Regions from separate parts of the Chelatococcus sp. GCM10030263 genome, predicted to be linked through region 1. Evidence: predicted binding sites of a transcription regulator. Region 1 holds the regulator's gene; each other region holds the start of a gene.
What was found. Region 1 encodes PhoB, which activates phosphate uptake and scavenging genes when phosphate is short. Its sites were predicted from a motif close to TGTCATNNANCTGTCAT; they were not measured.

Region 1 (7,457 bases):
GCGTATAGCGGTTCGGGTTCGCATAATAAGGAATTGCGTTGCCGGACATGACGTCCGGCAGATTCGGATAGCCTTGGGCGTAGGAGCCCCCCTCTCCGCCATGCGCCAATCCCATGACGTGTCCCAGCTCATGGCGCATAACGGAGGTTGGATTGTAGATGTTTCCGGTGCCGACCATGTTAGTTTCGGGGCCACCCACATACGCGAGACCTCCGCCCGTTTCGGTTCCGACGTAAAACGTCACGTCCGCTTTCAATTCGCTCTTTAGCGCTTGGGCTTCCGCCTGAGACCGCAGTGCTAGCAGCGCGTCCTCAAGAGTTTTCCATTTATCGTCCGAGTGTATCTTTTCCGTGCCGACCTGTCGGAAGCGGAAGTTAGCTCCGGAGTTCTCGAGTGCCTCGTTTGTGAGTTGAAAGCTATCGCGAAGATAGTCTTTTACTGTTTGCTCGCCGACATCTTCGGCGGCCTTATGGCTATAGAGCAGCAGCAGATCGATGGTAATGGTCTCCCGCTCCCACTCGCCCTTTTCGTTAACGATGAAGGCGACCGTCTCGCCCTGGTCGATCTGATAGCGTTGGCTGCCGGCCGTAACCGAAAAACTCCATGCGGCCACGGTGTCGAACACAACTCTGCTCCCGGATGGTTGGCCGGGCGGCAATTCGATGTTGGCCTGCCAGTTGCCGTCGGATACGTGAACCAAGATCTTCGGCCTGTCCAAGGGCGGCAGTTTGCCGTCGGTCAGATCGCCGGCTCGGTAGGTGGTATCCGGGCTTCGCACCATCTCCCATTTCTGCTTTTCCGCAATGTAGAGGAACTCGTAGGTGTCGCCGTTGTGCAGTTTCGTGGGGCCCGGATTGTTGATGTTCGAGCTATCAATTTCAGCCGTCGTCGCTGCAGTGGAGCGCAGAATCACGCGGTCGCGATCGCCTGCCGTTTCGGGCAGCTTGATCTGCGGCAGGAAACTCTCGTCCGAAAAGTCCACCACCGTTATCGGCGTCGTTGGCCGCGGCATGGCCGCCGTCGCGTCGGTCGCGTTCAGCTCCGTCGTGGGGCCTCTATCGAGCACCCATTTGCCGAAGCGAGCCATGTATTTGAATGCATAGGCATCGCCCGCCGTGATATCTGTCGTGCCGGCATATAAAAGGTTATCGCCGTTGATCTTGGAATTATATGTGGCCTCTGAATGAACGAGGATCACGGCGCTGTCGTCGGCATGCGCGGGAAGCTTGATGCTCGGTGCCCAGCTGCCGTTATACATCGTGTAAATGCTGAGAGCGCTGCCTTTGGCGACGTCTGGGATATTCTCGCTCACGGTCGATGGTGACATCATGTCGCTCGAAGGAGGCATAAAGCGCCATAGATTTTCTTTGAAATCATATTGGAACGTATATTTGTTCCCACTGGCGATGTTTATGCTGCTTGCCTCTAAATTTTCTCCTGTTAAAGTCGCCAAGAGTGTCGCGCTTGATGCGATAGTTACTTGATCTCCGTCGTTGGGGTTTTTTGGAAGGGTTAAATATTTACGCCAATTTCCATTGCTTAGAGTGAATGTTATGCTTCTGTAACCCGATGGAAGCTGACCTCCGTCTATGTCGTTAGGCGTCAGAGAAGTGACCGCGCTGGCGATCGGGTCGACATGGCTGCCCGCGGGGGGCGGTGTGAGTTCCAGTTGGGCGCTTGGCTCGTTGGAGGGCGGCGGAAGTTTGAACTCCGGATGATCGCCCGGATCCGCCGAGGGCGGCAGCGCAGGTGGCAATGTAAACTCCGGACCTTTATCGGCCCTCACAGAAAGGGATTGGGAAAGGTCCGTGTTGCTGCTTCCGGAAATACTGCTCATAATAAACCTCTAATATATCACATATACATTAATATAATCAATGCTATATCATTGTATTAAATTTTATGCAGCCGCAACTATGATCTGTGACTCTGACCTCGCGATCACTGTCGCTTGCAATTCGCTAAATGAGACCGTTCGGTCGCGTTGATGCTCGGCTATTTAGATGTGACCAGCTGTGGCGAGCTGGTCCGGCTTGTCGAGCGGACGGGTTCTACCGCTTCGCGAACCACGATGGCTCAGGTGATCAAGGGCGGCTGACTCCGGATCAGGTGCACCTCGACCTCCGAGAGTCGATATCCGGCCCCCTTGGCCTGAGTGCAAGCACCAGCGTTCTCGGGCGCACAGTGGCGGCGTCTACTCCATGACGTCTAAAGCGGCTTTGCCCGGCTCAGCCCGTTTTCGAGAAAGTCTCGTCGAAGGAATAGCCCGCGCCGCGCACCGTGCGGATCGGGTCCGGCCGGCGCATGCGGTTGATCGCCTTGCGCAGGCGGCCGACATGCACGTCGACGGTACGCTCGTCGATATAGACGTCATGCCCCCAGACGCGGTCGAGCAGTTGCTCGCGCGTGAAGACGCGGCCGGGGCTCTGCATCAGGAACTCGAGCAGCTTGAACTCCGTCGGGCCGAGGTGAAGCTCGCGCCCGCCGCGCTTGACGCGATGCGTCTCACGGTCGAGCTCGATGTCGCCGGCGATGAGCTGGGTCGCGACCTGCCCGGGCTTGGTGCGGCGGAGCAGGGCCCTGACCCGTGCCAGAAGCTCCGGCACGGAGAAGGGCTTGACGATATAGTCGTCGGCGCCGGTCGCCAGCCCGCGCACGCGCTCGGCCTCCTCGCCGCGCGCGGTCAGCATGATGATGGGCAGGCGCTGCGTTTCCTCACGCGCCCGCACACGCCGGCAGAGCTCGATACCGGACAAGCCCGGCAGCATCCAATCGAGAAGGACGAGGTCGGGCACCGTTTCGCGCAGGCGAACTTCTGCCTCGTCGCCACGGGCGACATTGTCGACCACGTAGCCTTCCGCTTCCAGGTTGTAACGCAACAGCAACGTCAGCGGCTCTTCGTCCTCAACGATCAGAATGCGTGGTCCCATCGGCCTGTCCATGACGTCATGCCCGTTTGCCATTGGCTCAGAGCCCCGATCTTCAGGCGTTGGGCTCCGTCGTGACGGTCGTGAAGCTCGATGTGTCGCCCTTCGGGCGGTCGACACCCAGCGTGATGCCCGTCACGAGGTAGTGGACGGTCTCGGCGATATTGGTCGTGTGATCTCCGATCCGCTCGATATTCTTGGCCAGAAAGAGGAGATGCGTGCAGAAGGTGATGTTGCGCGGGTCTTCCATCATATAGGTGAGAAGTTCGCGGAAGATCGACGTGTAGAGCGCATCGATGCGGTCGTCGCGCTGCCAGACGTCGAGCGCCCGTGTCTCGTCACGCTGCACATAAGCGTCGAGCACGTCCTTGAGCTGGCCCTGGACCAGGTCGCTCATATGCTGCACGCCGACGACGAGCTTCGGCGGTTGAGTTTCGCCGCTGACGGCGACAACGCGCTTGCTCGTGTTCTTGGCGAGATCGCCGATCCGCTCGAGATCGGCGGCGACGCGGATGGCCGAGATGAGCTCGCGCAGGTCGACAGCCATGGGCTGCCGGCGTGCGATCGTCATCACGGCGAGTTCCTCGATATCGCGCTGCAATCCGTCGAGACGGGCGTCGCCGGTGATCACCGCCTGCGCGAGACTGACGTCGCGGCGGACGAGTGCGGCGGTGGCATCACCAAGCATCTTCTCGGCGACGCCGCCCATCTCGACGATCCTGCTGCGCAGCAGGTCGAGTTCCTGATCGAAGGAGGTGACGGTATGCTCAGCCATCGGCCTGTGATCCCCTGTTCGTCGTCTGACGGCTCGGTCTCAACCGAAGCGGCCGGTGATATAGTCCTGTGTGCGCTTGTCTTGCGGCACCGTGAATATTTTCGACGTCTCGTCGAACTCGACGAGGTCGCCGAGATACATGAACGCCGTATACTGCGACACACGCGCCGCCTGCTGCATGTTGTGCGTGACGATGGCGATCGTATAGTCACGCTTCAACTCGTCGATCAGCTCCTCGACCTTGGCGGTCGAGATCGGATCGAGCGCCGAACAGGGCTCGTCCAGCAGAATGACCTCCGGCTTGACTGCCACGGTCCGGGCGATGCACAGGCGCTGCTGCTGACCGCCCGAGAGGCCGAGACCGCTCGTGTGGAGCTTGTCCTTCACTTCCTCCCACAAGGCCGCGCGCCGTAGCGCCGACTCCACGCGCACGTCGAGCTCGGCCTTGTCGAGGCTCTCATAGAGCCGGATCCCGAAGGCGATATTGTCATAGATCGACATCGGGAAGGGCGTCGGCTTCTGGAAGACCATGCCGACCTTGGCGCGAAGCATGTTGAGATCCTGCTTCGGGCTGAGCACGTTGTCACCGTCCACGAGAACTTCACCCTCCGCGCGCTGCTTCGGATAAAGATCGTACATCCGGTTCAAGACACGCAGCAGTGTGGACTTGCCGCAACCGGACGGGCCGATGAAGGCGGTGACGATATTCTGATAGAGCGGCAGATTGATGCCCTTCAGCGCGAGCGTATCGCCGTAGTAGAACTTGAGATTGCGGACCGAGACCTTCTCGGCGCGGGCGTTATCAGTGGCAGTGGGTGTCATTTCGAGTTCCCCGACGAGGCGAGCGCCCGTGCCGTGATGCTGAGGGCGAGAACGGCGAAGGTGATGATGAGTGCGCCGACCCAGGCCAGCTGCTGCCAGTCCTTGTAGGGGCTGAGCGCGAACTGGAAGATCACGACGGGCAAGCTCGCCATCGGCTGGTTGAGGTCGGCGCTCCAGAACTGGTTGTTGAGCGCGGTGAAGAGGAGCGGCGCGGTCTCGCCGCTGACGCGGGCGACCGCCAGCAGGATGCCCGTGACGATGCCGGCCCGCGCCGCCCGATAGGCGATGCGCCGGATCACCACGGAGCGCGGAAGCCCGAGCGCCGACGCCGCCTCGCGCAGCTGGTTAGGGACGAGGTTCAGCATATCCTCGGTGGTGCGCACGACGACCGGCACGACGATGATGGCGAGCGCCACGCCGCCGGCCCAGCCGGAGAAGTGCCCCATCTGCGCAACCATGACCTCATAGACGAAGAGGCCGATGACGATCGAAGGCGCGCTCAAGAGAATGTCGTTGATGAAGCGCACGACCGTGGAAAGCCGGCTGTGGCGGCCGTATTCCGCCATATAGGTCCCGGCAAGGATGCCGAGCGGTGTACCGATAGCGACACCGATCATGGTCATGACCAGGCTGCCGGCGATCGCGTTGAGGAGCCCCCCTTGACCGCCGGGCGGCGGCGTCATTTCCGTGAAGACGGCAAGGTTGAGCCCGCTGAACCCCTCCCAGAGGAGAACTCCGAGGATGAGGACGAGCCAGCCGAGGCCGAAGGCCGTCGCTGCAAGGCACAGGCTCATGGCGACGGTGTTGGAGCGGCGTCGTGCGGAATAGGAGGCCATGATCAGCGCCCCGCCTGATTTTCGAGCCGCAGCAGCATGTAGCGGGCCACGGCGAGCACGAAGAAGGTGATGATGAAGAGGATGAGGCCGAGCGCGATCAGTGAGGACGTATAAATGTCGCCGACCGCCTCGGTGAATTCGTTGGCGATGCTCGCCGAGATCGTCGTGCCGGGCGCGATGATCGAGGCGGAGATCTTGTGGGCGTTGCCGATGACGAAGGTGACCGCCATGGTCTCGCCGAGTGCGCGGCCGAGGCCGAGCATGATGCCGCCGATGACGCCGACCCGTGTGAAGGGCAGCACCACGTGGCGCACGACCTCCCAGGTGGTGCAGCCGACGCCGTAGGCCGCCTCCTTCAGCACGGGGGGCACGGTTTCGAAGACATCACGCGAGATCGAGGTGATGAAGGGCAGCACCATGATGGCGAGGATGAGCCCGGCGGTTAACACGCCGATGCCGTAGGGAGGCCCCGCGAAGATGGAATTGAGCACCGGGATCGGCCCGAACATCGCGATCAGCGCCGGCTGCACCGTCTGCTGAAGGAAGGGGGCGAAGACGAAGAGGCCCCAAATACCGTAGATGATCGAGGGAATGCCGGCGAGCAGCTCGACGGCGATGCCGATGGGCCGTTTCAGGATCGGCGGGCAGAGCTCCGTCAGGAAGATCGCGATGCCGATGCCGACCGGCACGGCGATGATCATGGCGATGAGCGACGTCATGATCGTGCCATAGATCGGCGCGAGCGCGCCGAAGCGTTCCGTCACCGGGTTCCAGGACTGCGTATAGAAGAACTCGAGCCCGAAAGCTTGGAACGCCGGAAGCGAGCCGTGAATGAGCGCGAAGATCACGCCCGCCAGGATGACGAGGACGGCAATGGCCGCCGTACGTGTCAGGAAATGGAAAAGGGCATCATTGAAGCGAAACCGTCGCAGCGCCTTGATGCGATCCGCCGCTTCTTCGGATGCCACGACGCCGCTCTGCAGGGCAACATCGGCCATGGGTTTTTGCCTCATGAGAAATGACGATCCTCGACTGCGATGCTCGGCTCGGTTCGAGGACGAGCATAAGCGAGCCGGCTGCGAGATGGGAGTATTACGGTTTGGTGAGAGGCCAGCTGCACCGGGAGCGAAACGGCCTCATCTCTGGCCGGGTTTTCCGAGATCTCGCGACGCAGCCCGTTGCGGTCGAAAAACATCTGCCGCCCGGTTACCGGTTGCGGGCGCGAAGGTTAATCCGCGCCCGCGTCCTTGATGGTTAGGTATCAGTTGCTCGCGGTGAACAAGGGCTTGCCGTCGGCCCCCTTGATCTCGGTCGCCCAGACCTTCTCAACCTGGGTGACGACGTTGGCCGGCATCGGGATGTAGTCAAGCTCCTCGGCCATCGCGGTGCCCTTCTCGTAGGCCCAATCGAAGAACTTGAGAGCCTCGGCGACCTGCTGCGGATCCTGCGGCTGCTTGTGGATCAGGATGAAGGTCGCGGCCGTGATCGGCCAGGAGTCGGCGCCCGGCTCGTCGGTCAGGATCACGCCGAAGCCCGGCACGCTGCTCCAATCCGCATTGGCGGCGGCAGCCTGGAAGCTCTTGATTTCCGGCGCGACGACCTGGCCGTCCTTGTTCTTCATCTTCGCGAAGGTCAGGTTGTTCTGCTTGGCATAGGCATATTCGACATAGCCGATCGCGCCCTTGGTCTGGGCCACGTTGGCGGCGACGCCTTCATTGCCCTTCGCGCCGATGCCGGCGGGCCATTCGACCGCTGTCGCCGAACCGACCTTGGACTTCCAGTCGGGGCTGACTTTGGCGAGGTAGTTCGTGAAGTTGAAGGTCGTGCCCGAACCGTCGGAGCGGTGCACCACGACGATCGCGGTCGACGAGAGCTTGGCATTCGGGTTCAGCGACTTGATGGCCGCGTCGTCCCAAGTCTTGATGTCGCCCATGAAGATCTTGGCGAGCGTGGGACCGTCGATGACCAGTTCGCCGGCAGCGACGCCATCGAGATTGATGACGGGCACAATGCCGCCCATGACCATCGGGAACTGCACGAGGCCGGCCTTGTCGAGGTCAGCGCCCGAGAGCGGCGCGTCCGTCGCACCGAAGGCGA
Region 2 (7,457 bases), on a different contig from region 1:
CACCGCCACGGACGATGCGCCCTGGTATGTCGTGCCGGCCGACCAGAAATGGTTCGCGCGGCTGGTGGTGATGACGGCCGTGATTACCGAGCTCAAGAAGCTCGACCTCGATTTTCCAAAGCTCGACGAGGTCGACCGCGAGAAGCTGCTCGGCATGCGCGAACGCCTGGCCGACGACTAGGCAACCCGGGCGCCCCTGCCTCCCCTCTTCCCGCGAGGAAGCCGGATCGATCCGACTTCCTCGTCGTAACAACGCGCTCGGGGAACACCCGAGCGCGATGGGAGAGGTTATCTCGCTATTCGGAAACCTCGCCGTTGAGGTCGAGCGGTTCGCCCTCCTCGCCGTTGCCTTCATCGCTCAGATGCTCGACGGACACGACCTGCTCGTCGGCGGCCGTGTTGAACACGATGACGCCCTGGCTGGAGCGGCCGACGATGCGGATGCCGTCGACCGGCACGCGAATGAGCTGGCCGCCATTCGTCACGAGCATGATCTGGTCGTTGTCCTCCACAGGGAAGGAGGCGACGAGCTGCCCGTTGCGCGAATTGACAGCCATGGCGACGATGCCTTTGCCGCCGCGGCCGGTCACGCGATACTCGTAGGCCGAGGAACGCTTGCCGTAGCCGTTTTCGGAGAGGGTGAGCACGAACTGTTCGGCTGCGCCCATCCCCGCATATTTCTCCTGGCCGAGTTCGATGGCGTCGCTCGCCTCCTCGGCATCGGTTTCGATGGCGGGCTCTGTCCCCTCGCCGTTGACCGTATCGCCGTTGAGCTCGCCATTCGCGGCCCGACGCGCCGCTCCGGCGCGCTTGAGATAGGCGGCGCGCTCGTCGGCTGTCGCCTCCACATGGCGCAGGATCGCCATCGAGATGACGCGGTCGCACTCGGCCAGCGCGATGCCGCGCACGCCGGTGGAATCGCGGCCCTTGAAGACGCGCACATCCGTGACCTCGAAGCGGATGCACTGGCCCTTGGCGGTGGTGAGCAGCACGTCGTCCGTCTCGGTGCAGATGCCCACGTCGACGATGGCATCGCCCTCGTCGAGCTTCATGGCGATCTTGCCGGCGCGGTTGACCTGGACGAAATCCGACAACTTGTTGCGACGGACATTGCCGCAGGCCGTCGCGAACATCACGTCGAGGGTCGCCCAGCTCGCCTCGTCTTCCGGCAGCGGCATGATGGTGGTGATGCGCTCGCCCGCTTCAAGCGGCAGCATATTGACCAATGCCTTGCCGCGCGCATTCGGCGCGGCGAGCGGCAGGCGCCACACCTTTTCCTTGTAGACCTGGCCACGCGAGGAGAAGAACAGAACCGGGGTATGCGTATTCGCCACGAACAGCCGGGCGACGAAATCCTCGTCGCGCGTCTGCATGCCCGAGCGGCCTTTGCCGCCGCGGCGCTGGGCACGATAGGTCGACAGCGGCACGCGCTTGATATAGCCGGCGTGGCTCACCGTGACGACCATGTCCTCGCGCTGGATGAGGTCCTCGTCGTCGACCTCCGAATCCCAATCCAGAATTTCGGTGCGGCGCGGGGTGGCGAAGGCTTCCTTGACCGCCGCGAGCTCGTCGCGAACGATGCCGAGGATGCGCACGCGCGAGCGCAGGATGTCGAGATAGTCGGCAATCTCCGCGGCGAGCTCGTTGAGCTCTCCGGCGATCTTGTCGCGCTCGAGCGCCGTGAGGCGCTGCAGACGCAGGTCGAGGATGGCGCGCGCCTGGGTCTCCGACAGCACATAGGTACCGTCCTCCGCGACGCGGTGGCGCGGGTCGTCGATGAGCACGATGAGCGCCTCGACGTCCTGGGCCGGCCAATGCCGCGCCATCAGGGCCTCGCGGGCCGAGTTCGGATCCGGCGCCGTGCGGATGAGCTGAATGACCTCGTCGATATTGGCGACCGCGATCGCCAGCCCGACCAGCACATGCGCCCGGTCGCGCGCCTTCGCCAGCAGGAATTTGGTGCGCCGGGACACGACCTCTTCGCGGAAGTCCACGAAGCAGTGGATCATGTCCTTCAACGTGAGGATTTCGGGCCGACCGCCGTTCAGGGCCACCATATTGGCGCCGAAGCTCGTCTGCAGCGGCGTGAAGCGGTAGAGCTGGTTGAGAACGACGTCCGCGACCGCATCGCGCCGCAGTTCCAGCACGACACGCATGCCGTCGCGATCGGACTCGTCGCGCAGATCGCTGATGCCTTCGACGCGCTTCTCGCGCACCAGATCGGCAATCTTCTCGACGAGCGTGGCCTTGTTCACCTGATACGGGATCTCGGTGATGATGATGGCTTCGCGGTCCTTGCGGATCTCCTCGACGCGCGCGCGGGCGCGCATGATGATCGAGCCGCGGCCGGTGCCATAGGCCGAACGAATGCCGCCGCGACCGAGGATCGTGGCCGCGGTCGGAAAGTCCGGGCCGGGCACGATCTCCATGAGAGCCTCGAGGCCGATCTCGGGATCCTCGATATAGGCGAAGCAGGCGTCGATGACCTCGCCGAGATTATGCGGCGGGATATTTGTCGCCATGCCGACGGCAATGCCGCCTGCGCCATTGACCAGGAGATTGGGAAACCCGGCCGGCAGCACGGAGGGCTCCCGCTCGGTATTGTCGTAGTTCTCCTGGAAGTTGACCGTGTCCTTGTCGAGATCCGAGAGCAGCGCCATGGCGGGCTTGGCGAGCCGCACCTCGGTGTAACGCATGGCCGCTGGGGGATCGCCGTCCACCGAGCCGAAGTTGCCCTGCCCGTCGACGAGCGGCAGGCGCATGGAAAATTCCTGCGCCATGCGCACGAGGGCGTCATAGATCGCCTGGTCGCCGTGCGGGTGGTATTTACCGATGACGTCACCGACGATACGCGCCGACTTGCGATAGGCCTTGTCCGGCGTATAGCCGTTCTCGTGCATCGAATAGAGAATGCGGCGGTGCACGGGCTTCAGCCCGTCGCGCACGTCCGGCAGCGCGCGGCTGACGATCACGCTCATGGCGTAATCGAGATAGCTGCGCTTCATCTCGTCGGAGATCGACACCAGGCTGATGTCGCCGCCCGTCTTATCGTCTTCGTTGGCCAAGAGACTGTTCCAGAGAGAGACCGTTCCAGAAAAAAGACACGTCCAAAGGGATGCGAACCGGCAATCGTCCCCGAGGTGCTGCGCAGAGCCGCAGACAACACTTTCGTCTAGCGCATCCGGGCTCGAAAAGCCAGCCTATGCCGCATCGCAGCGCGATTTAATTCACATTACATCTCAAGTAGTTACGGGAGCAGCGCATTGCAAGTGCCGTAAGCGGACAGGCATCCCGCGCAAATCGCCGCGGATGGCGATTCGCGGGCCGTCGTCGCGCTGTTTCCAGCCCCCTGAACAGGCGAGGCGAAATCCTGCTACCCCGAATCGCCCGGCCTTGTCATGCGGTCGTAACGAGGGCCGGCTAGCCTGCCGCGCCGAAGAGGAACAGTGCGCATGCTCCGTTCGGCCCTCCGTATCGCGATCCTGCTCGCCTTGCCCGCCCCAGCGCTTGCCGCGGGCGCGACGGCGACGGGAAGCGGCGGGCTGCGGCTCATTGGCGAACAGGTCCTGCCCAAAGGCCTCGACGTCGCCGGCACACGCGTCGGCGGGCTCTCCGGCCTTGCTTTCGACGAAACCAACGGCCGCTGGCTGGCGCTCAGCGACGACCGCTCCGAAAACGCCCCGGCCCGCTTCTATGAACTAGCGCTCGCCTATGATGCCACCGCCTTCCGCGGCGCGGCCGTCACGGGCGTGGTGACGCTCTCCGCCGCCGCCGGCAAGCCCTTTCCGACCGGGACCATCGACCCCGAGGCGCTGCGCCTTACCGGAAACGGCGATCTCTATTGGACGAGCGAAGGCGATGCCCGCGCGGGCTTCTCCCCCTCGCTCAACGCCAGCAAGCCGGACGGACGCTTCCTTCGCGGTTTCTCCTTGCCCGCCCGCTACCACAACGGCGACGGCACTCACGGCCCGCGCGACAACCTCGCCTTCGAGGGGCTTGCGATCGCGCCCGACGGCAAGACACTGATCCTGGCGCTCGAGAACGCGCTCATCGAGGATGGGCCGAAGGCATCCCTCGAGGCGGGCAGTCCGGTGAGAATCGCAACTATCGATGCGGCTTCGGGCGAGCCGGGACCGGAATGGGTCTATGTCACCGATCCCATCCGGCAGGCGCCTGCGAAGCCCGGCGGCTTCGCCGACAACGGCATCTCGGAGATCCTGCCGCTCGGCAATGACGCCCTCCTCGTATTGGAACGCGGCTATGTCCAAGGCCGGGGCAACAGCATTCGGCTCTATCGCGCGGAGACCGCGGGCGCGACCGACGTGTCGCATCTCGACCATCTCGCCGGCACCGCTTGGCAACCCTTGCGCAAGACCCTCGTGCTCGACCTCGCCGGCCTCGATGTGAAGCTCGACAATTTCGAGGGCATGGACTGGGGGCCCGGTCTTCCCAACGGTCATCGCAGCCTTGTCCTCGTGTCCGACGACAATTTCAACGACAGCCAGGTCACCAAATTCCTGGTGTTCGAGGTCACCGATCCGGCCTTGGCGCCCTAGTCGCATTGCGCGCGAGGCGCACAGGCCGGCACGATGCCACGCGGGTGAAGGACGGGATTAGAACGGAATATCGTCGTCAAGATCGTTGGCAAAGCCGGGGCTCGCCGCCGGACGCCGGTCGCTCACCGCGGGCCGCTCCATGGGCGAAGCCCGGCCGAAGTCGCCGCCACCGCGGGCGCCGTAGCCCCCTTCCTCGTCCGCCGCGCCCTCGCCGCCGCCACCACGGCTGTCGAGAATGGTCAGTTCGCCGCGGAAGCGCTGCAGCACGACCTCGGTCGTGTAGCGCTCCTGCCCATCCTTGTCCTGCCACTTGCGAGTCTGCAGTTGGCCCTCGATATAGACCTTCGTGCCCTTGCGCAGATACTGCTCGGCGATACGGGCCAAGTTCTCGTTATAGATGACGACATTGTGCCATTCGGTGCGCTCGCGCCGCTCGCCGCTCGCCTTGTCGCGCCACGTCTCCGAGGTCGCAATGCGCAGATTGATGACAGGATCGCCGGAGCTGAGCCGGCGCGTCTCGGGATCGCGCCCGAGATTGCCGACGAGAATGACCTTGTTGACGCTACCCGACATGATCGCCCTCCACGGCAAAGCCTGTCAGCCCGGGTGGCTGCCTCCGGCAAGAGGCAGGCCCGGCCGGTTGCGCAAGCGCCACATATCCCAGCAAGATGTGGCCTCGCATGATGAAATCGAGGCGGACACTAGCCGATCGCTCCATGAGCGTCGCCCGATGCGGGCGGCTTGTCCACATGGAATGGCCGCATCCCCCGGCGGTTTGGATCCCATGATTAGATGTTCTCACTCTGTTCTAGACAATCGGCCGCAGTTCTGCAACTGTCCCTGACGCCGACCGTGCATTTTTGCCATAACCTCGCCGATCCCGCCCGGTCTCCTGGCGCGGTCGCCCCTGTCCCCTATCGTCCGTCGTGACCCATGGCTCGGAAGCAAAACAAGCACGATCTCCTCGATGCGCCTCGCCGGAGTGACCCTTCGGCGCGGATGATCACCATCCGCGGCGCCCGCGAGCACAATCTGAAGAATGTCGATCTCGCCGTGCCGCGCGACCGGCTCATCGTTTTCACGGGCCTGTCCGGCTCCGGCAAGTCGTCGCTCGCCTTCGACACGATCTATGCCGAGGGTCAACGCCGCTATGTCGAGTCGCTTTCGGCCTATGCGCGCCAGTTTCTCGAGATGATGCAGAAGCCCGACGTCGACGAGATCGACGGACTGTCGCCGGCCATCTCCATCGAGCAGAAGACGACCTCGAAGAACCCGCGCTCCACGGTCGGCACCGTCACCGAGATCTATGACTACATGCGCCTTCTCTGGGCGCGCGCGGGCGTGCCTTATTCCCCGGCGACCGGCCTGCCCATCGAGAGCCAGACCGTCAGCCAGATGGTCGATCGCATTCTCGCCCTGCCCGAGAAGACGCGGCTTTATCTGCTTGCGCCCGTCGTGCGCGGGCGCAAGGGCGAATACCGCAAGGAATTGGCCGAGTTCATGAAGCGCGGCTTCCAGCGCGTGAAGATCGACGGCGCCTATTACGAGATCGCCGATGCGCCGGTTCTCGACAAGAAGCTGAAGCACGATCTCGACGTGGTCATCGATCGGCTGGTCGTGCGGCCCGACATCGCGGCGCGCCTTGCGGAATCGATCGAGACGGCCCTCGAGCTCGCGGATGGCATCGCCCTCGTCGAATTCGCCGACGAGGTGGATGCCAAGGGCCAGCCGCGACGCGACGTGCTGTCCTCCAAATTCGCCTGCCCGGTCTCGGGTTTCACGATTCCGGAGATCGAGCCGCGGCTCTTCTCTTTCAATAATCCCTACGGCGCCTGCCCGGCCTGCGGCGGCCTTGGCCATGAGATGCGCATCGATCCCGTTCTCATCGTGCCCGACGAGACGCGGACCTTGCGTGCCGGCGCCATCGCGCCCTGGGCGCGCTCCACCTCGCCCTATTACGGACAGACGCTCGATGCGCTCGCGCGGCACTTCGGCTTCTCGGTGACAAAGCCTTGGGCCGAACTGCCGGAAAAGGCGAAGGAGGTGATCCTCTACGGCAGCGGCACGACGGCTGTGCGCTTCGCCTATGAGGACGGCCTCAGGGCCTATGAGGTCAACAAGCCGTTCGAAGGTGTCGTGCGCAATCTGGAGCGACGCTGGAAGGAGACGGAAAGCGACTGGGCGCGCGAGGAAATCGGCCGCTACATGAGCGAGACACCGTGCGAAGCCTGCGGCGGCCATCGCCTCAAGCCGGAGGCGCTCGCCGTCAAGATCGGCCACCGCCATATCGGCGAGGTCGCGCAGCTCTCCGTGCGCGAGGCGCGTGAATGGTTCGAAGCCGTGCCCCAGGCGATGACGCCGAAGCAGAACGAGATCGCCGGCCGTATCCTCAAGGAGATCCGCGAGCGGCTCTCCTTCCTCCTCGACGTCGGCCTCGACTATCTCACCCTGGCGCGCGCTTCGGGCACGCTGTCGGGTGGAGAAAGCCAGCGCATTCGGCTGGCGAGCCAGATCGGCTCGGGTCTGACGGGCGTACTTTATGTGCTCGACGAGCCGTCCATCGGCCTTCATCAGCGCGATAACGCCCGCCTTCTCGACACCTTGAAGCGCCTGCGCGACCTCGGCAATACGGTCATCGTGGTGGAACACGACGAGGACGCGATCCTGACCGCCGATTACGTGGTCGATGTCGGCCCCGGCGCCGGCATCCACGGCGGCGAAATCGTCGCTCAGGGCACACCGTCCGATATCCTGGCCGATCCCAATTCCCTGACCGGCCGCTATCTCACCGGCGAGCTCAGCGTGCCCGTGCCGGCCAAGCGTCGCAAGCCGCAGAAGTCGCGTCAGCTGACGCTGGCCGGCGCCCGCGGCAACAATCTCAAGAACGTCACGGCCACCGTG
Region 3 (7,457 bases), on a different contig from region 1:
CTCGCCGCCGGCTCGCTCGTCACCCCACAGCTTCTCATGCTCTCCGGCATCGGCCCGGCCGATCACCTCAAGGAGCACGGCATCGACTGCCTCGTTGATCTGCCAGGGGTCGGCGAGAACCTGATCGATCATCCGGAAGCGCCGATCGTCTCCATGGCGAACGGCCCGCACGGCTATTACAAGCAGGGCGTCGGCTGGCGCATGCTGCTCAACGGCCTGCAGTTCAAGCTGTTCGGCACGGGGCCGATCACCTCGGCGGGGGTGGAGGCGGGCGCCTTCGTCAACCCGACCGACCCCACGGCCGAGCCGACGATCCAGGCCTTCTGCGTGCCCATCGTCTATCTCGACCGAGACACGCTCGGCCTCGTCGAGGATACCTATGGGCTCACCGTGACGACGGTGGTGGTGAAGCCGAAATCGCGTGGCTATGTGCGGCTGAGGTCCGCCAACCCGGACGACATGCCGCTCGTCTCGCCCAATCTCCTGAAGGACCCCGCCGACGCCCGCACCATGATCGAGGGCCAGCGCTTCTTTCTGCGCGCCTTCGCGACGCGGCCGCTCGCCGACCATATCGCCCGCGTCGCCATTCCCGATCCCGACGACGTGAGCGACGAGGCGCTGATGAACCACTGCCGCCGCTTCGTGAAGACGAACTACCACCCGAGCGGCACCTGCCGCATGGGGCCGACCGGCGATCCGCTCGCCGTGCTCGACTCGCGGCTGCGCGTGCGCGGCGTCGAAGGATTACGCGTCTGCGACCTCTCGGCCATGCCGAACATCAACGCCGGCAACACCAATGCACCCGCCCTGATGATGGGCAGCCGCTGCGCCGAACTCGTCATGAGCCAGCACGCGGCGTCCCCGCCGTCGGCGGACGCGCCGGCACCGCGCCCGGTGCACATGCATCCGGCCTGATGCGCATAGACTGATCCGCAGCCCGCTTCTTGGCCGTGACTTCACGTGAGGAGGTCCACGGACCCTTATCAGCCCATCGCGGATTTCCGGTAAAGTGCCGACCGGCAGGCCCAAGCTGCTGTTAGCCTATGCGAGTCGACCGAATGGCACCCGTCCACGTAAACCCAGACAAGATCCGCGAATTCGAGAATGCGGAGAGCTTTTACCTGTGGCTCCGCCAGCACCACGGCAAAGAGGACGAGGTCTGGATCAACATCCACAAGCTGGGTTCGGGCCTCAAGTCGATCACGCCTCAGGAGGCCATCGACGTCGTGCTGTGCTGGGGCTGGATTGACGGCATACGCAAGAGCTTTGACGACAAAAGCTACCTGCAGCGCTACACACCGCGCGGCAGGAAGAGCGTCTGGAGCCGGATCAATGTCGACAACGTCGCCCGGCTCATCACGGAAGGGCGGATGACCGCGCACGGGCTCCGGCAGGTCGAGGCGGCCAAGGCCGACGGACGCTGGGACCGCGCCTATGCGAGCGGAACGGAGATGCGGATCCCCGACGATCTGCAGGCGGCGATCGATGCCGAACCCGCGGCCAAGCACATGCTGGAGAAGTTGAGCGCACAGAACCGCTATGCTCTGGCCTACCGCCTTCATCATATGAAGACCGAAGCGGGGCGGAAAAGGAAGATCGAGACCTTCGTCGAGATGCTCAAGTGCGGCGAAACCATCTACCCGCAGCGCAGGAAATGAGCGTCCGGCAAGCCAACGAGCGGCGATCAGCACTCTCGATAGGGCCGTACCGATCACATTCTGACCGCCGCTGGCCAAGAGAGGTTCCGTCAGCCGCGGCTCTTCATCACCGGCAGAGCCGCCTCGATCGAGTGGAAGCCGCGATCCGGTTGACCTGAACGATCGCTTCGCAATTCCCATTCGGAAACGCGTCGACGATAGGCGCTGCCGGCCCTGTCCTCTTGCGGCGTTGTTCCAAGCTCTTGCGGGGCAGCAGTAGGCAGGCCGCGGCGGTCCCGCAGTCCGATGCCAGATACCGGGCCAGACCGACGTTTCACCACGATGACAAATCTGGCTCGCTCATTCCAAGACGAGCGCGGGCCGGCCCGACGTAGAGGGGCGGGTACTGTCATCCAAACGTCAAGCTGCAGTATTACCAAACATATTACGCCATTGGATATTCCGCCTGATGTGTAATGGCGCGCCGACGGTGGGGGAGATCCTGACAATTGGTCGGGCCCGGTTCGACGACTTCGTGCATAAATTCGTTCTCTGCGCCAGTCGCGAAAGGCATTTCATGGATAGACTTCGCTTCTCTTCCATGTATTCGAGGTCGACTGCGAGAATAGCAATGTCCGCCGCTGTAGGGCTTGCTGCGTTGATCTTCGGCACGGTTGCTCAGGCAGACCCCATCCAGGGCGCGGGCTCGACCTTCGCCGCGCCGATCATCAATCAATGGTCTCGCGACTACGAGGCGATGCGCACCGACGGCGGTGACTACACGTCGCCGGACTGGCGTGTTGATTACGAACCGGTGGGGTCGCTGGCCGGGATTATGCGTCTTGCCCAACCCGAGATGGATTTCGCAGCCACCGACGCGCCGCTGCCTCCTCACGAGTTGACGAAACGCCGTTGGACACAATTCCCGATCGTCATGGGCGGCATCGTGGTCGTTGCCAACATCAACGGCATAGGCGCCGGCCAGCTTCGCCTATCAGGGCAGGTGCTCGCCGACATTTATCTCGGCAAGATCAAGAACTGGTCCGATCCAGCGATCAAGGCGCTGAACCCCGATCTGACGCTACCCGACGCTCCGATCGCGGTCCTGCACCGCGCCGATGGCTCGGGCTCGACCTTTACCTTCAGCAGCTTCCTGTCGAAGGTGAGTCCCGAGTGGCAGGAGAAGCTCGGCGCCGATACGCTGATCGCCTGGCCGATCGGACGCGGGGAAAAAGGCACGGGCGGGCTGGCCACGCTGACCGCCGCGACCAACAACAGCATTGCATATCTCGAGTACGGCCAAGCCGTCCGCGCCGGGTTTCGCTTCGTGTCGCTGCAGAACGCCGACGGAGCCTTCGTGCGTCCCGGGCCGGCCACGTTCCAGGCCGGACTGGCAACCGTGGCGTGGAACGCCGCCGGCGGCTTCCATGCCGACACGACCAACCTCGCCGGAGCCAACGCCTGGCCAATGGCGGTCGTCACCTATGCCGTCCTGCCGAAGGATCGCGGCGAGATGCGGATCAACCGCGTCCTCGACCTGTTCCGGCTCTCCTTCACGCGGGGTGCCGATGAGGCCTCCGCGCTCGGCTACATCCCCGTCCCGCATGAACTCGCCGGCCGGATCGAAGCATATTGGGCCGAAAATTACGGCCCGGCGGATCCCGCGCTTGCGAACAACTAAGCTCTTCGCCGCTGTCTTTCAGAATCGGGCACGCTCATGGAAATCGATATCTTCAAGGATATTCTGGTGCCGGTCATCGGCGGGCTGGGCATCTTCATGCTCGGGCTGGAATTCATGGCCAACGGCATCCAGGCCCTCTCCGTCAACCGGATGCGCGAGTTCCTCGCCAAGGCCGCCGGAACGCCGATCAAGGGCGTCATGGCAGGAACGCTGATCACCGGTGTCATCCAATCCTCGACAGCGATGACCGTCATGGTGGTCGGCCTCGTCAACGCCGGCGTCGTGGCGCTGAGGCCGGCGATCAGCGTGATCATGGGCGCCAATATCGGCACCACGCTGGGCAACGGCCTGATCGCATTGCCGCTCGGACCACTCGGACTGATCTTCGGGGGCATCTTTGCGCTCGTCTACTGTTTCGCCAAGAGTGAGAAGGTCCGTAACGTCGCGCTGGCCTGTATGGGCTTCGCGCTGATCTTCTACGGCCTCAACCTCATGACCGGCGGCCTGCGGCCGTTGCGCAACATGCCCGAGGTCATGGAGTTGCTTCAGACCCTTCGGGCCGACTCCTACTTCAACCTCATCAAATGCGTGCTCATCGCGGCTGGTATCACCGCCATGATCCATTCGTCCTCGGCGACGATCGGTATCGTCATGGGTCTGGGTGCCGCCGGCGTGCTGGACTGGACGACGGCCGTGGCTTTCTCGCTCGGCGCAGACCTCGGCACCACGATCACCTCGTGGATGGCCTCCCTCAATCTGTCGAAGAACGCCAAGCGTGCGGCTTACGCCCACATCTCTTTCAACATTATCGGCGTCTGTATAACCGTTCCGCTATTCTTCATCTCCATAGAAGTTCTGAAGTGGGGTATGCAGTGGTTCGGCGGCGACCCCAGCATTCCCGTGCTGGTCGACGGCAAGGAGACCTTCCCGCTGGTGCCGGTCGCGGTCGGTGTCTATTCGACGGTCTTCAACATCTTCAACACCGTGTTGCTGTTCCCGTTCGTCGGCGTGTTCGAGCGCGTGCTCTCCCGCGTCGGACGCTTGGACGAGGAAGAAGTGGAGGACTTCTCGACGCCGAAGTTCCTCAACCGCCAGATCGCCAACGATTTTGCCAGAGCCGTTCCCGCGGTCCAGCAGGAGACGGCCCGTCATCTCCAAGCCGGCGCCATGTTCCTCAACATCGCGCGCGGCGACAAGAAGGCACCGTCCGATCCGGGCGAGCACTATCTGGCGACCGACATTCTCAGCCGCGACATCCGCGCCTACACGGCCAATCTGATGAAGGAAGACCTGCCCTACGAACAGCTCGATCTCATCGCCAGTTTGATCGAGGAAGCCGACTTCACCGCCGCGCTGACGGAGCAGATGCATCAGGTGGCACGCCGCGTCAAACGCGAGAAGTTCTCCCCGCAGGCGCAGACGATCGTCGATGCCGCGCTCGACAAGCTCGATGCCGCCCTGCGGGCGATCCTGCCCGACCTTGGCATTCCCGACCCCAGGATGCCGGCGGGTCACGTCAGCTTCCCGCAGGTCGAGGAACTGCGCACCCGGACGCTGGCACTCGGTCCGAATGCCGGGGCAGGCGAGCGCGGCACGATCCTCGCATTGCTCGGCTCGATCGAGCGAGCAGGGATCCTCGTCGACCGCATCGACGCCGAGCGCAAATCCGTCAACCGGCAGAGCGTGCTGGCGCGCGCGGCGGCTCGCAAGGGAAGTCAGGAGCGGCCGATGGACGAAGGTGGCCTTAGCCCCGTTCCGGCCGAGTAACCGTCCGGGCAACGGTATCGCCGCTTGGAGCGGCGATACCGCGCCCTGGTCGAGGCCGGGCCGCATTCCCTGATACTCGGCAGAACCTTCCCCGAGAAATCAGGGCTCCCCGCGTTGTGGTCGCGGGTTTTCGGGATTTTGCGACAGGATCGCGGGTGTTGAGTAGTGAAGAAAATCTGGGCGTATCCATCAATGCCGAACTGGTGCGTCGCCTGATAGCTGCGCAGTTTCCAGAATGGTCGAACTTGCCAGTAACGGCCATCGAACCCGGCGGGTGGGATAATCGCACTTTCCGACTTGGCGATCATATGTCTGTGCGCCTGCCTAGCGCCCTAGCCTATGTCGCACAAGTGGAGAAGGAACACGAATGGTTGCCTAGTCTTGCGTTGCACCTACCGTTACCAATTCCTGTTCCTCTGGCGAAGGGAGCACCAGCCGAAGGCTATCCTTGGCCTTGGTCGATTTATCAATGGCTCAATGGCGATCCGGTAACAACAGACCATATTTCCGACCTAACCGCGTTTGCTCGATCGCTCGCCCGCTTCCTCGCCGCCCTACACAGCATCGATGCGACCGGCGGGCCTCCAGCGGGGCAGCACAATTTCCATCGTGGAGGTCGCCTCGCTGTCTATGACGCGGAAACGCGGTCCGCGCTGCTGGCGCTCGCCGGGCGCATGGATATAGCGGTAGCAGGTGACATATGGACGGCCGCGCTATCGTCGGAGTGGCATGGCCCTCCGCTATGGGTTCACGGCGATATGTCATCTGGCAATCTTCTTATGAAGGACGGTGACCTATGCGCCGTGATTGATTTCGGCTGCGCGGCCGTGGGCGACCCTGCCTGTGATCTTGTGATTGCATGGACCCTGCTTTCCGGCGAGAGCCGAGAAGCATTTCGCGCAGCGCTTCCCCTCGATAAGGAGACTTGGGATCGGGCTCGCGGATGGGCCTTATGGAAAGCGCTGATTACCGTCGCAGACCAAAACAAAAGTCAGCAAAACAATGAACGGTCGTGGCAGGTTATAGGCGAGCTATTGGCTGACTATCGCCAGAAATCTGACCGATGACGCAGAACTCCTGACGGGATCAGGCCAAGCCCGACGCAGACCGCCCCCAAGCCATGCTCCAGAACGTCCCGGGAGCGATGAAGATGGGCACCCTGTCTACGCCATGGCCACATACGGCGGAGCCGCACGAGTCTGACGGCCGCTCGAACCCCGGTCGCATAGGGGCGACCGACTTGTCTCGCACCGGTCAGTCCGGAAGTGGAATGTGCTCATCCCGGTCATCGACCGGGAGATCGAAGCGCCCCTTGCCCCAGTTCTGCGCGCGCCATTCGGCTTTGGCCTTTTCGATGCGCTCCTGCGAAGACGCGACGAAATTCCACCAGATGTAGCGGGGGCCCGAAAGGGTCGCGCCGCCGAGAATCATCAGGCGCGCGCCTCTGTCGCCGGCCGCGACAGTGATCCTGTCGCCGGGGCGGAAGACCATCATCCGACCTGCCTCGAAATCCTGGCCGGCGATCGAGATCGAGCCTTCGACGATGTAGATGCCCCGGTCCTCGTGATCGTGCGGCATCGGCAACCGGCCTCCCGCATCGAGCTTTACGTCGGCGTAGAAGGTCTCCGAGTACATCGTCGCGGGGGCCTTCTCACCATAGGCGTCCCCGAGGATCAGCCGGACCGAGACGCCGCGATCCTCGATCACAGGGAGCACCCCCTCGCCATGATGCTCAAACATCGGTGCCATATCCTCGTGACGCTCGGGCAGCGCCAGCCAGGTCTGAATTCCGAACAGGCTGTTCGGACCGCTTCGGGCGGCCGAGGAGGTGCGCTCCGAATGGGTCACGCCGCGCCCGGCCACCATCCAGTTCAATTCGCCGGGACGGATGATCTGGTCTGCCCCGGTGCTGTCCCGGTGACGGAAGTCGCCGCGATAGAGATAGGTAACGGTGGCGAGACCGATATGCGGATGCGGCCGAACGTCAACGCCCTGTCCGGTCAGGAACTCGGCCGGCCCAGCCTGATCGAAGAAGATGAACGGTCCGACCATCTGCCGCTTCGGCGCCGGCAGGGCGCGCCGAACCTCGAAGCCGCCCAGGTCTCGAGCGCGTGGAACGATGAGAGTTTCGATCGCGTCGATGCCCACCTCATCGGGGCAGCCGGGGTCGATTGCCGGATTCCAACTCATGAGCGTTATCCTCTCTTGGGCTTCCGGGAGGCCTCGTCCTCGCCGATGCGGATGCCTGATTTCGATCAATCCTGACCGCGCGAGCGACGAGCGCTTTCGGCCCGACGAACACCTAAACTGGCGAGCGACCATCTGCCCAACTAGCCCTGCGATATGTCAAGCTGTGTCGCAGTAAGTGGAAC
Region 4 (7,457 bases), on a different contig from region 1:
CCTTGCCGGCGTCGACCGGCTGCCCGCGGTCACAACGGCCTATACCATCAGTCTCGATGCGCCCGATGCCATGGCAGCCGCGGCGGCGGCGAGCGGGCGTCCCATTCTGAAGATCAAGCTCGGCGGAGCGGACGACCAGGCGCGGATCGCCGCCGTGCGCGCCGCTGTGCCTGACGCAACCCTCATCGTCGACGCCAATGAGGGCTGGAGCGCCGGCAATCTCGCCGAAAATCTCGCCGCCTGCGAAGAAGCGGGCGTGGCGCTGATCGAGCAACCACTCCCTGCCGGGGACGATCATCTCCTGGCCGCGCGCTGGCGGGACGTGCCGATCTGCGCGGACGAGAGCATCCACACGCGCGCCGATCTCGACGGGCTCGCCGAGCTCTACGACGTTATCAACATCAAGCTCGACAAAACGGGCGGATTGACCGAAGCGCTCGCCCTCGCCGATCAGGCGGAAGAGCTCGGGCTCGGCATCATGGTGGGCTGCATGGTCGGCACCTCGCTCGCCATGGCCCCCGCCCTCATGCTCGCGCCGCGCGCCCGCTTCGTCGATCTCGACGGCCCGCTCCTTCTCGCGCGCGATCGCGACGGCGGCCTGATCTACGAAGGCAGCATCGTCCAGCCGCCGGTGCCCGCGCTCTGGGGGTAAACGGGCTTTCTCTGGCGCCGTCCGCGCAGCGTAAAAGAATCCTTTACACCCGCCCGCTAGGATTGCACGCGATCGAAGCCCACGCGCCAGGAAGACGGAGATCCATGCCGACGTCGAACGCTAATCTCCTGCAGGCGTCCGAGACCTTCGAGGCCATTGCGGCGGCGATCTCCGAGACAGCCCGCGGGCGCTGGTTTCTCGCCGAATATGTCCGCCGCCAGCGCAATTCCGAACTCCAGGCCCTGATCGATGCGCTCGGCCGGCTGCAAGGCACGAACGGCAGCGGCCAGGCACCCGCCGCCGATCTCGACCGTCTGCGCTTTCGCCTCGTCCAGATGCAGCGTCTGATCGAGCGCGCCAAGATCGAGATCGCGCTTGCCCCGGGCAGCCGCCCGCTATTCGACCAGCCAGCCAATGAAAATGCGCTCGATTCGCTGATCCACGAACAGGAGAAGACCACGGCCGCGGTGATCGACGCGGCGGAATTCATCCAGGAGATGGTCTGGAGCGAGCGTGGCGAGGCGGCCGGAAAGGCTGTGAGCGAGCGGCTCGCCAGCCTCTATGCCTCAGCTGCGAGCAGCATGGCCTTGACCGAACGCTTCCGCCTCGTGGCTCGTCTCATCGACCAATTGCAGCAGCGCCTCGCCAAGACGGTCGAGGCCTGCGACGCGCCGGGCCACGCCACAGTGCCGCCGGAGGCATCCGAGGCCGAGGCCAATCTGCCGCTCGCGGTTCGCCTCGTAGTGAACAACGGCGGCCTTTCCGCCCAAACCCAAGCTCAAGCCCCCATTGAAGTCCAAGCTCAGGCTCCGTCGGTCGAGGCCACACGCCCTCCCGAGAGCCGAGCGGAAATGCCAGCCGGCACGCGCACGGCATCGAGCCCCGTCACTGCGGAGCCGGACAAGCCGAAACTGTCGGCCAACGATGTTCTGGCGAGGCTCAGCGCCTTGACCACCGCCGAGAAGCTGCGCCGTTTCACCTGACCGCGAAGGCTCTCAGGAGGCGATCGCGAACTCGGCGCCGGCGCGGTGCGCGCGCCGGACATTGTCCAGGAACTGCCGGGCACTCGCCTCCCAGGTGAAGGAGAGGCCGAAGGCGCGGCATTGTTCCCTCGGGATATCGAGCGCCGCAAGCGCCGCGCGGCCCAGATCCTCGTCGAGCACGCCGCAGCCGGATGTGCCGATCACGTCCATCGGGCCGGCGACCGGCAAGGCCGCGATCGGCAGGCCGCTCGCGAGCGCCTCCAGAAGCACGATGCCGAATGTGTCGGTGGCGCTCGGGAAGACGAAGACATCCGCCGCCGCATAGACCTCCGCGAGCGCCTCGCCCGTCAGGCTGCCGAGAAAGCGCGCGGCCGGAAAGGCGGCCTCGAGCCCCGCCCGGGCGGGACCATCGCCGACCACCACCTTGGTGCCTGGCAGGTGGAGCGCCAGAAAGCGGTCGATGCTCTTGTCGACCGCCACACGGCCGACATAGAGAAAGACGGGCCCCGGGAAGGCGGCCGCCCCTCGCGGACGCGGCCGGAAGAGGCTGGGGTCCACACCTCTCGACCAGCGCATCAAGCCGCGAAAGCCCTTCTCGGCGAGTTCCCGTTCGAGCGTCGCCGTGCTCACCATGATGCCGGCTCCAGCATTGTGAAACCGCCGCAGCGCGGCATAGCTCCAGCCGATCGGCACCGGAAGGCGGGCGGCCAGATATTCAGGAAAACGGGTGTGATAGCTCGTCGTGAAGGAGATGCCGTCGGCCAGGCACACCCGGCGCACGGCGAACCCGACTGGGCCCTCCGTGGCGATATGCACGAAATCGGGCGCTACGGCTGCAATCTTGCGTCTGACGGCTGCGCTCGAGGCAAGCGCCAGGCGGATTTCCGGATAGCTCGGCATCGGCAGCGTGCGGAACATGTCCGGCGTGACGAAGACGATCTCGGCTCCGAGCGCCGGCGCCTCCCGCGCCACATTTTCCAACGAGCGCACGACGCCGTTGATCTGCGGATGCCAGGCGTCGGTCGCGACGAGAACACGCATCAAGCGGCTGCCTCTCTGGGGACGGGAAGAGGAACAACCGCATCCGGCGCGAGCGAGCGCCCCCAGCGCACGATCTCGAAACGTCCGTCGTAGTGTTCGACGAGTGCGGTGCAGGATTCGACCCAGTCGCCCGTATTGATGTAGCGCACGCCGTAGTCGTCGTGCATCACGGCGTGGTGGATATGGCCGCAGATGACGCCTTTCACGTCGTGACGCTTGGCTTCCGCCGAAAGCAGCTCCTCGAACCGACCGATATAATTGACGGCGTTCTTGACTTTTAGCTTGGCCCAGGATGACAGCGACCAATAGGTCAGGCCGAGACGGCGGCGGATGACATTGAGATAGGTGTTCACGAAGAGCGCCACGCCATAGGCGCGATCTCCGAGGAAGGCGAGCCAGCGGGCGTGGCGGACGACCAGATCGAACTGATCGCCATGGGTGACGAGATAGCGGCGCCCGTCCACTCCCTCGTGCACCGCAAAATCCATGATGTTGATGCCGCCGAAATTCGACCCCACGTAATCGCGCAGGAACTCGTCATGATTTCCGGGGATGTAAATAAGGTGAGAGCCTTTGCGCACCTTGCGCAATAACTTCTGCACGACGTCATTGTGGGTCTGCGGCCAGTACCACTTCGACTTCAGCCGCCACCCGTCGATCATGTCGCCGACCAGATAGATGGTATCCGCATCATGATAGCGCAGGAAATCCAGCAGGAGATCCGCCTGGCATCCCTTGGTGCCGAGATGCACATCCGAAATGAAGATAGATCTCGTCCGCGTCATATCGTTCTGCAAGGCCGTCGCCTTCCGTCTGCCGGTTGGCCGGTGCGACGATCCGAAACCGCCGCCATCACGCACCAGAAACCGGATTCGGATTGCAGTTTCATGACGAGAGCAGGCGCGTGCCTTCGGGCAGCCGAGCTCGCAAGGCAGCCGTGCCGAGGGCGTGATCTGGGCGGAAGCACGGCAGAACTTTGGCTTTTTACGCCGCGTAAACCACAAGTATTCTTTGCGAGCCGATTCAGAGATCTGAAATTTGCTTAAAAGTAACTACAGATCAGCATGACCTTCGCGCGTAATGCATGGCTGGCCTGCTCCATTCGAGCTTGGCCTCCTCGCGCTTCCGTGATTATTGACTGGGCAACTGCTCAGAACTGGTCCTCCTCCCGTGAACCCCCTCCGCGGCATCGTGCTCAAGGTCATATCGGCGTTGTCATTCACGCTGATGTCGGCCGGAATCAAATTCGTCGGTCAGAACTTTCCAACCGGCGAGATCGTCTTCTTCCGCTCGCTCTTCGCCCTTCTGCCGCTGCTTTTGTGGCTGGGGCTGCGCGGCGAGGTCGGCGAGGCGGTGCGCACGACCAATGTCATGGGCCACGTCAAGCGCAGCCTCATCGGCGGCTGCAGCATGTTCTTCGGCTTTGCGGCGCTGGCCAAGCTGCCGCTGTCGGATGCCATCGCCATCGGCTACGTCTCGCCGCTGCTCGCCGTCCTGCTTGCTGCCGTCCTCCTGAAGGAGACGGTGCAGATCTACCGCTGGCTCGCCATCTGCATGGGCTTCACCGGCGTGCTGGTCATGCTCACGCCGCATCTCGCATCGAGCGTGCTGATGACCGGCGTCAGCTCGGCCTCCGTGACGATCGGTATCCTCTTCGCGCTGGGCGGCGCCCTGTGCGGCGCAACTTCCACGATCGAGGTGCGCAAGCTTATCAATACCGAAAAGACTGGCTCGATCTGCTTCTATTTCGCGGTGCTGATGGCGGTGCTCGGGCTTGCCTCCATCGTGCTCGGTAACTGGGTGATGCCGTCGGTGGGCGAAATGGCCATCCTCGTCGGCATCGGCGTGGCGGGCGGCATCGGCCAGATCCTCTTGACCATGAGCTACCGCCACGCGGACACATCGATTATCGCGCCCTTCGAATATACGACCATGATCTGGGCCTGCCTCATCGGCTGGTTCCTCTTTGCCGAATTGCCCGTGCCGGCGGTGCTCTTCGGCTCGGCGATCATCATCGCATCGGGCGTGTTCCTGATGTGGCGCCAGCACCACCACAGCGACGCGGCGCGCGCCGCGCGCAAGGCCGGACCAACGCCCACGCTCTGATCGCCTCCCATACCTTGCCGAAATGGGCGCGGGCCCATGCCCGTCGCCCATGCCCGTCGCCCTTGCCAGCCGCCCTCCTGCCCATTACGTCCGGGCAAGCCCGACGTGAGCGCGAAGCGCCACCAGCGGGAGGCCGACAGGGGCAGGTGATGCCGAGCGTTGATCTCAGACTTTACGCGATCCTCGACCCGACGCGTGCCAAAGGCCGCGCCCTGCCCGAGCTTGCGCTGGCCGCCATCACCGGCGGCGCGACCCTTGTGCAGTATCGCGACAAGGAGGGCGACACCCGCCAGCTTGTCGAGACGGCGCGCGCCATCCGCGCCAAGATTGCCGGCCGCGGTGTGCCACTCCTCATCAATGATCGTATCGACGTCGCGCTCGCCGCCGAAGCGGAGGGCGTTCATGTCGGCCAGTCCGACATGCCGGCAGCCGATGCGCGCCGCCTTCTGGGGCCGCAGGCCATCATCGGCCTCACCCTGAAGACTGAGGACGACGCCCGTCAGATGGCCCAGGCGCCGGTCGACTACGGCTGCATCGGGGGTGTCTTCGCCACGCTCAGCAAGCTCAATCCCGAGCCGCCGCTCGGACCGGATGGCTTCGCGCGGGTTGCGGCCGCGGCGCGACAGGTGGCGCCCGGCAAGCCGATCGGCGCCATTGCCGGCATCGACGCGACGAATGCCGCCTCGGTCATCCGCGCCGGGGCGGACGGCATCGCAGTGATCTCCGCGCTTTTCATGGAGGAGGACGTCACCGCTGCAACCGCCCGTTTGCGCGCCATCGTCGACGAGGCACGTGCAGCACGACGCGGAGAACTGGCATGACGGCTATCGCGGTGACGATCGCGGGCTCGGACTCCGGCGGCGGCGCCGGCATCCAGGCCGACCTCAAGACCTTCTCGGCCCTCGGCGTTTATGGCGCGAGCGTCATCACCGCGCTCACCGCACAGAATACGCTGGGCGTGCAGGCGATCCACGACGTGCCGCCGGACTTCGTCGCGGCGCAGATGGATTCCGTCTTTACCGATCTCGCGGTCGGCGCGGTCAAGATCGGCATGCTCTCCCAAGCCGCCGTCATCGCGACCGTCGCCGAGGGGCTCGATCGCCACGGTCTCAAGGAGGTGGTGCTCGACCCGGTGATGGTGGCAACCAGCGGCGATCGCCTGCTCGCCCCCGACGCTGTCGAGGCGCTGCGCCGCGACCTCATTCCGCGCGCCCGCATCGTCACGCCCAACCTGCCGGAGGCAGCCGCGCTGACAGAGACGCCGGTCGCCACGAGCGAGGCGGAGGTAAAGGCCCAGGCGGAGGCGATCCGGGCGCTCGGCGCCGAGGCCGTGCTCGTGAAAGGCGGCCATGGCGAGGGGCCGGAGAGCGTCGATCTGCTCCTCACCGCCGAAGGCTTTCATGCCCTGCGTGCGCTGCGGCTGCCGGGGCGCAACACCCACGGCACGGGCTGCACCCTATCGTCGGCCATCGCTGCCGGCCTCGCCAAGGGCCATCAGCTCTTGCAAGCCGTGCAGGACGCCAAGATCTATGTGACGGAGGCGATCGCAGCCGCGGACGCGCTGTCGATCGGCAGCGGACACGGCCCGGTGCATCATTTTCACCGATGGTGGCGGGATTGAACGGCCTGTTGCGCTCTTGATCGACAGGCCGCGCCCGGTCACAGTGGCGTCCGTCATAGCAAACGATCGTCCGCTTTCCGAAACGAGGGAACCCGTCTTCATGGCCGTTGAGGGCAAGGACCGCACGCGAGAAATGGAGACTGGCGCGCAGCTCCTGTCCGGCCAGCTGGGCAAGACCGTCCAGCGGCTGCGCAAGGCCTATAACCTCTCGCTGTCGGAGCTCGCCGAGCAATCCGGCGTCGCCAAATCGATCATCAGCCAGATCGAGCGCAACGAGACCAACCCCACCCTCGCCACCATTTGGCGGCTGAGCCAGGCGCTCGACGTGTCGATCGAACGTGTGCTGGCCTCGGGCGACGACGAGCCTTTCATCGAGAAGTCGTCGCGCGCCGACACTCCGATCCTCGTCTCCGACGACGGGCGCATGCGGCTTGCCATCATCGGCTGGATCAAGACCGTCGAATGGCTGCAGTGGTACGACGTTCAAGCCGAGCCGGGTGCCGTGCTCGAATCCGACCCGCATCAGCGCGGCTCGATCGAATGCCTGTCGGTGCTCGAAGGCGAATTCGCGGTCGAGGTGGCCGGCGTCGTGCAACAGGCGCGCGCCGGCGAGAGCCTGCGCTACCGCTGCGACCGGGCACATACGGTGCGCTGCACAGGCGACGGGCCCGCCCGTGCCGTGATGGTCTGCATCCTCAAAGCCGCCGTGATGGACTGAGGGCGGCGGCCGTATCTATCCGCCCGACTGCCCGGCCGGCGCAGACTGCGCGGGCGGCCGTGTCGCCGGTTTCGGTGCGAGCGACAGAATATAGTCGGCGATCGCCTCGCGGTCGGCCTGCGAGAGCTTGGAGGTGTTCTCGACCACCGAGGCCATATTGCTGCCGACCGAATCGAACTCCGGCGTGAAGCCGGTGGTGAGCAGTTCCACCAGATCGGCCTTCGTCCATTTGCCGATGCCGGTTTCCGGATCGGGCGTGATGTTTGGCACGAAGCCGCGGCCATCGGGATTGGGCCCGCCGGTGAAGCGCCTGTCGGGGATGATGCCGCCGAAGGC

Region 2: a site for PhoB is predicted at 3,395-3,411, ahead of ACFQU1_RS16770 (esterase-like activity of phytase family protein). Genes of this name have one in related genera too.
Region 3: a site for PhoB is predicted at 2,045-2,061, ahead of pstS (phosphate ABC transporter substrate-binding protein PstS). Genes of this name have one in related genera too.
Region 4: a site for PhoB is predicted at 3,553-3,569, ahead of ACFQU1_RS05570 (UDP-2,3-diacylglucosamine diphosphatase). Genes of this name have one in related genera too.

Annotation. Positions count from the first base shown of each region.
Region 1 covers NZ_JBHTDB010000005.1:640,531-647,987, forward strand. Annotated here, with positions in the region: gene ACFQU1_RS13260 (zinc-dependent metalloprotease family protein) at 1-1,837, opposite strand, end outside; gene phoB (phosphate regulon transcriptional regulator PhoB) at 2,229-2,930, opposite strand; gene phoU (phosphate signaling complex protein PhoU) at 2,983-3,702, opposite strand; gene pstB (phosphate ABC transporter ATP-binding protein PstB) at 3,742-4,524, opposite strand; gene pstA (phosphate ABC transporter permease PstA) at 4,521-5,360, opposite strand; gene pstC (phosphate ABC transporter permease subunit PstC) at 5,363-6,358, opposite strand; gene pstS (phosphate ABC transporter substrate-binding protein PstS) at 6,622-7,457, opposite strand, start outside.
Region 2 covers NZ_JBHTDB010000007.1:116,968-124,424, reverse strand. Annotated here, with positions in the region: gene ACFQU1_RS16780 (polyphosphate kinase 2 family protein) at 1-181, shown strand, start outside; gene gyrA (DNA gyrase subunit A) at 297-3,005, opposite strand; gene ACFQU1_RS16770 (esterase-like activity of phytase family protein) at 3,453-4,556, shown strand; gene ssb (single-stranded DNA-binding protein) at 4,614-5,129, opposite strand; gene uvrA (excinuclease ABC subunit UvrA) at 5,556-7,457, shown strand, end outside.
Region 3 covers NZ_JBHTDB010000002.1:87,525-94,981, forward strand. Annotated here, with positions in the region: gene ACFQU1_RS00385 (GMC family oxidoreductase) at 1-915, shown strand, start outside; gene ACFQU1_RS00390 (YdeI family protein) at 1,059-1,658, shown strand; gene pstS (phosphate ABC transporter substrate-binding protein PstS) at 2,269-3,318, shown strand; gene ACFQU1_RS00400 (Na/Pi cotransporter family protein) at 3,355-5,085, shown strand; gene ACFQU1_RS00405 (aminoglycoside phosphotransferase family protein) at 5,244-6,152, shown strand; gene ACFQU1_RS00410 (pirin family protein) at 6,340-7,275, opposite strand.
Region 4 covers NZ_JBHTDB010000003.1:188,979-196,435, forward strand. Annotated here, with positions in the region: gene dgcA (N-acetyl-D-Glu racemase DgcA) at 1-652, shown strand, start outside; gene ACFQU1_RS05560 (hypothetical protein) at 757-1,635, shown strand; gene ACFQU1_RS05565 (glycosyltransferase family 4 protein) at 1,648-2,676, opposite strand; gene ACFQU1_RS05570 (UDP-2,3-diacylglucosamine diphosphatase) at 2,676-3,461, opposite strand; gene ACFQU1_RS05575 (DMT family transporter) at 3,847-4,782, shown strand; gene thiE (thiamine phosphate synthase) at 4,932-5,603, shown strand; gene thiD (bifunctional hydroxymethylpyrimidine kinase/phosphomethylpyrimidine kinase) at 5,600-6,403, shown strand; gene ACFQU1_RS05590 (helix-turn-helix domain-containing protein) at 6,504-7,121, shown strand; gene ACFQU1_RS05595 (c-type cytochrome) at 7,137-7,457, opposite strand, start outside.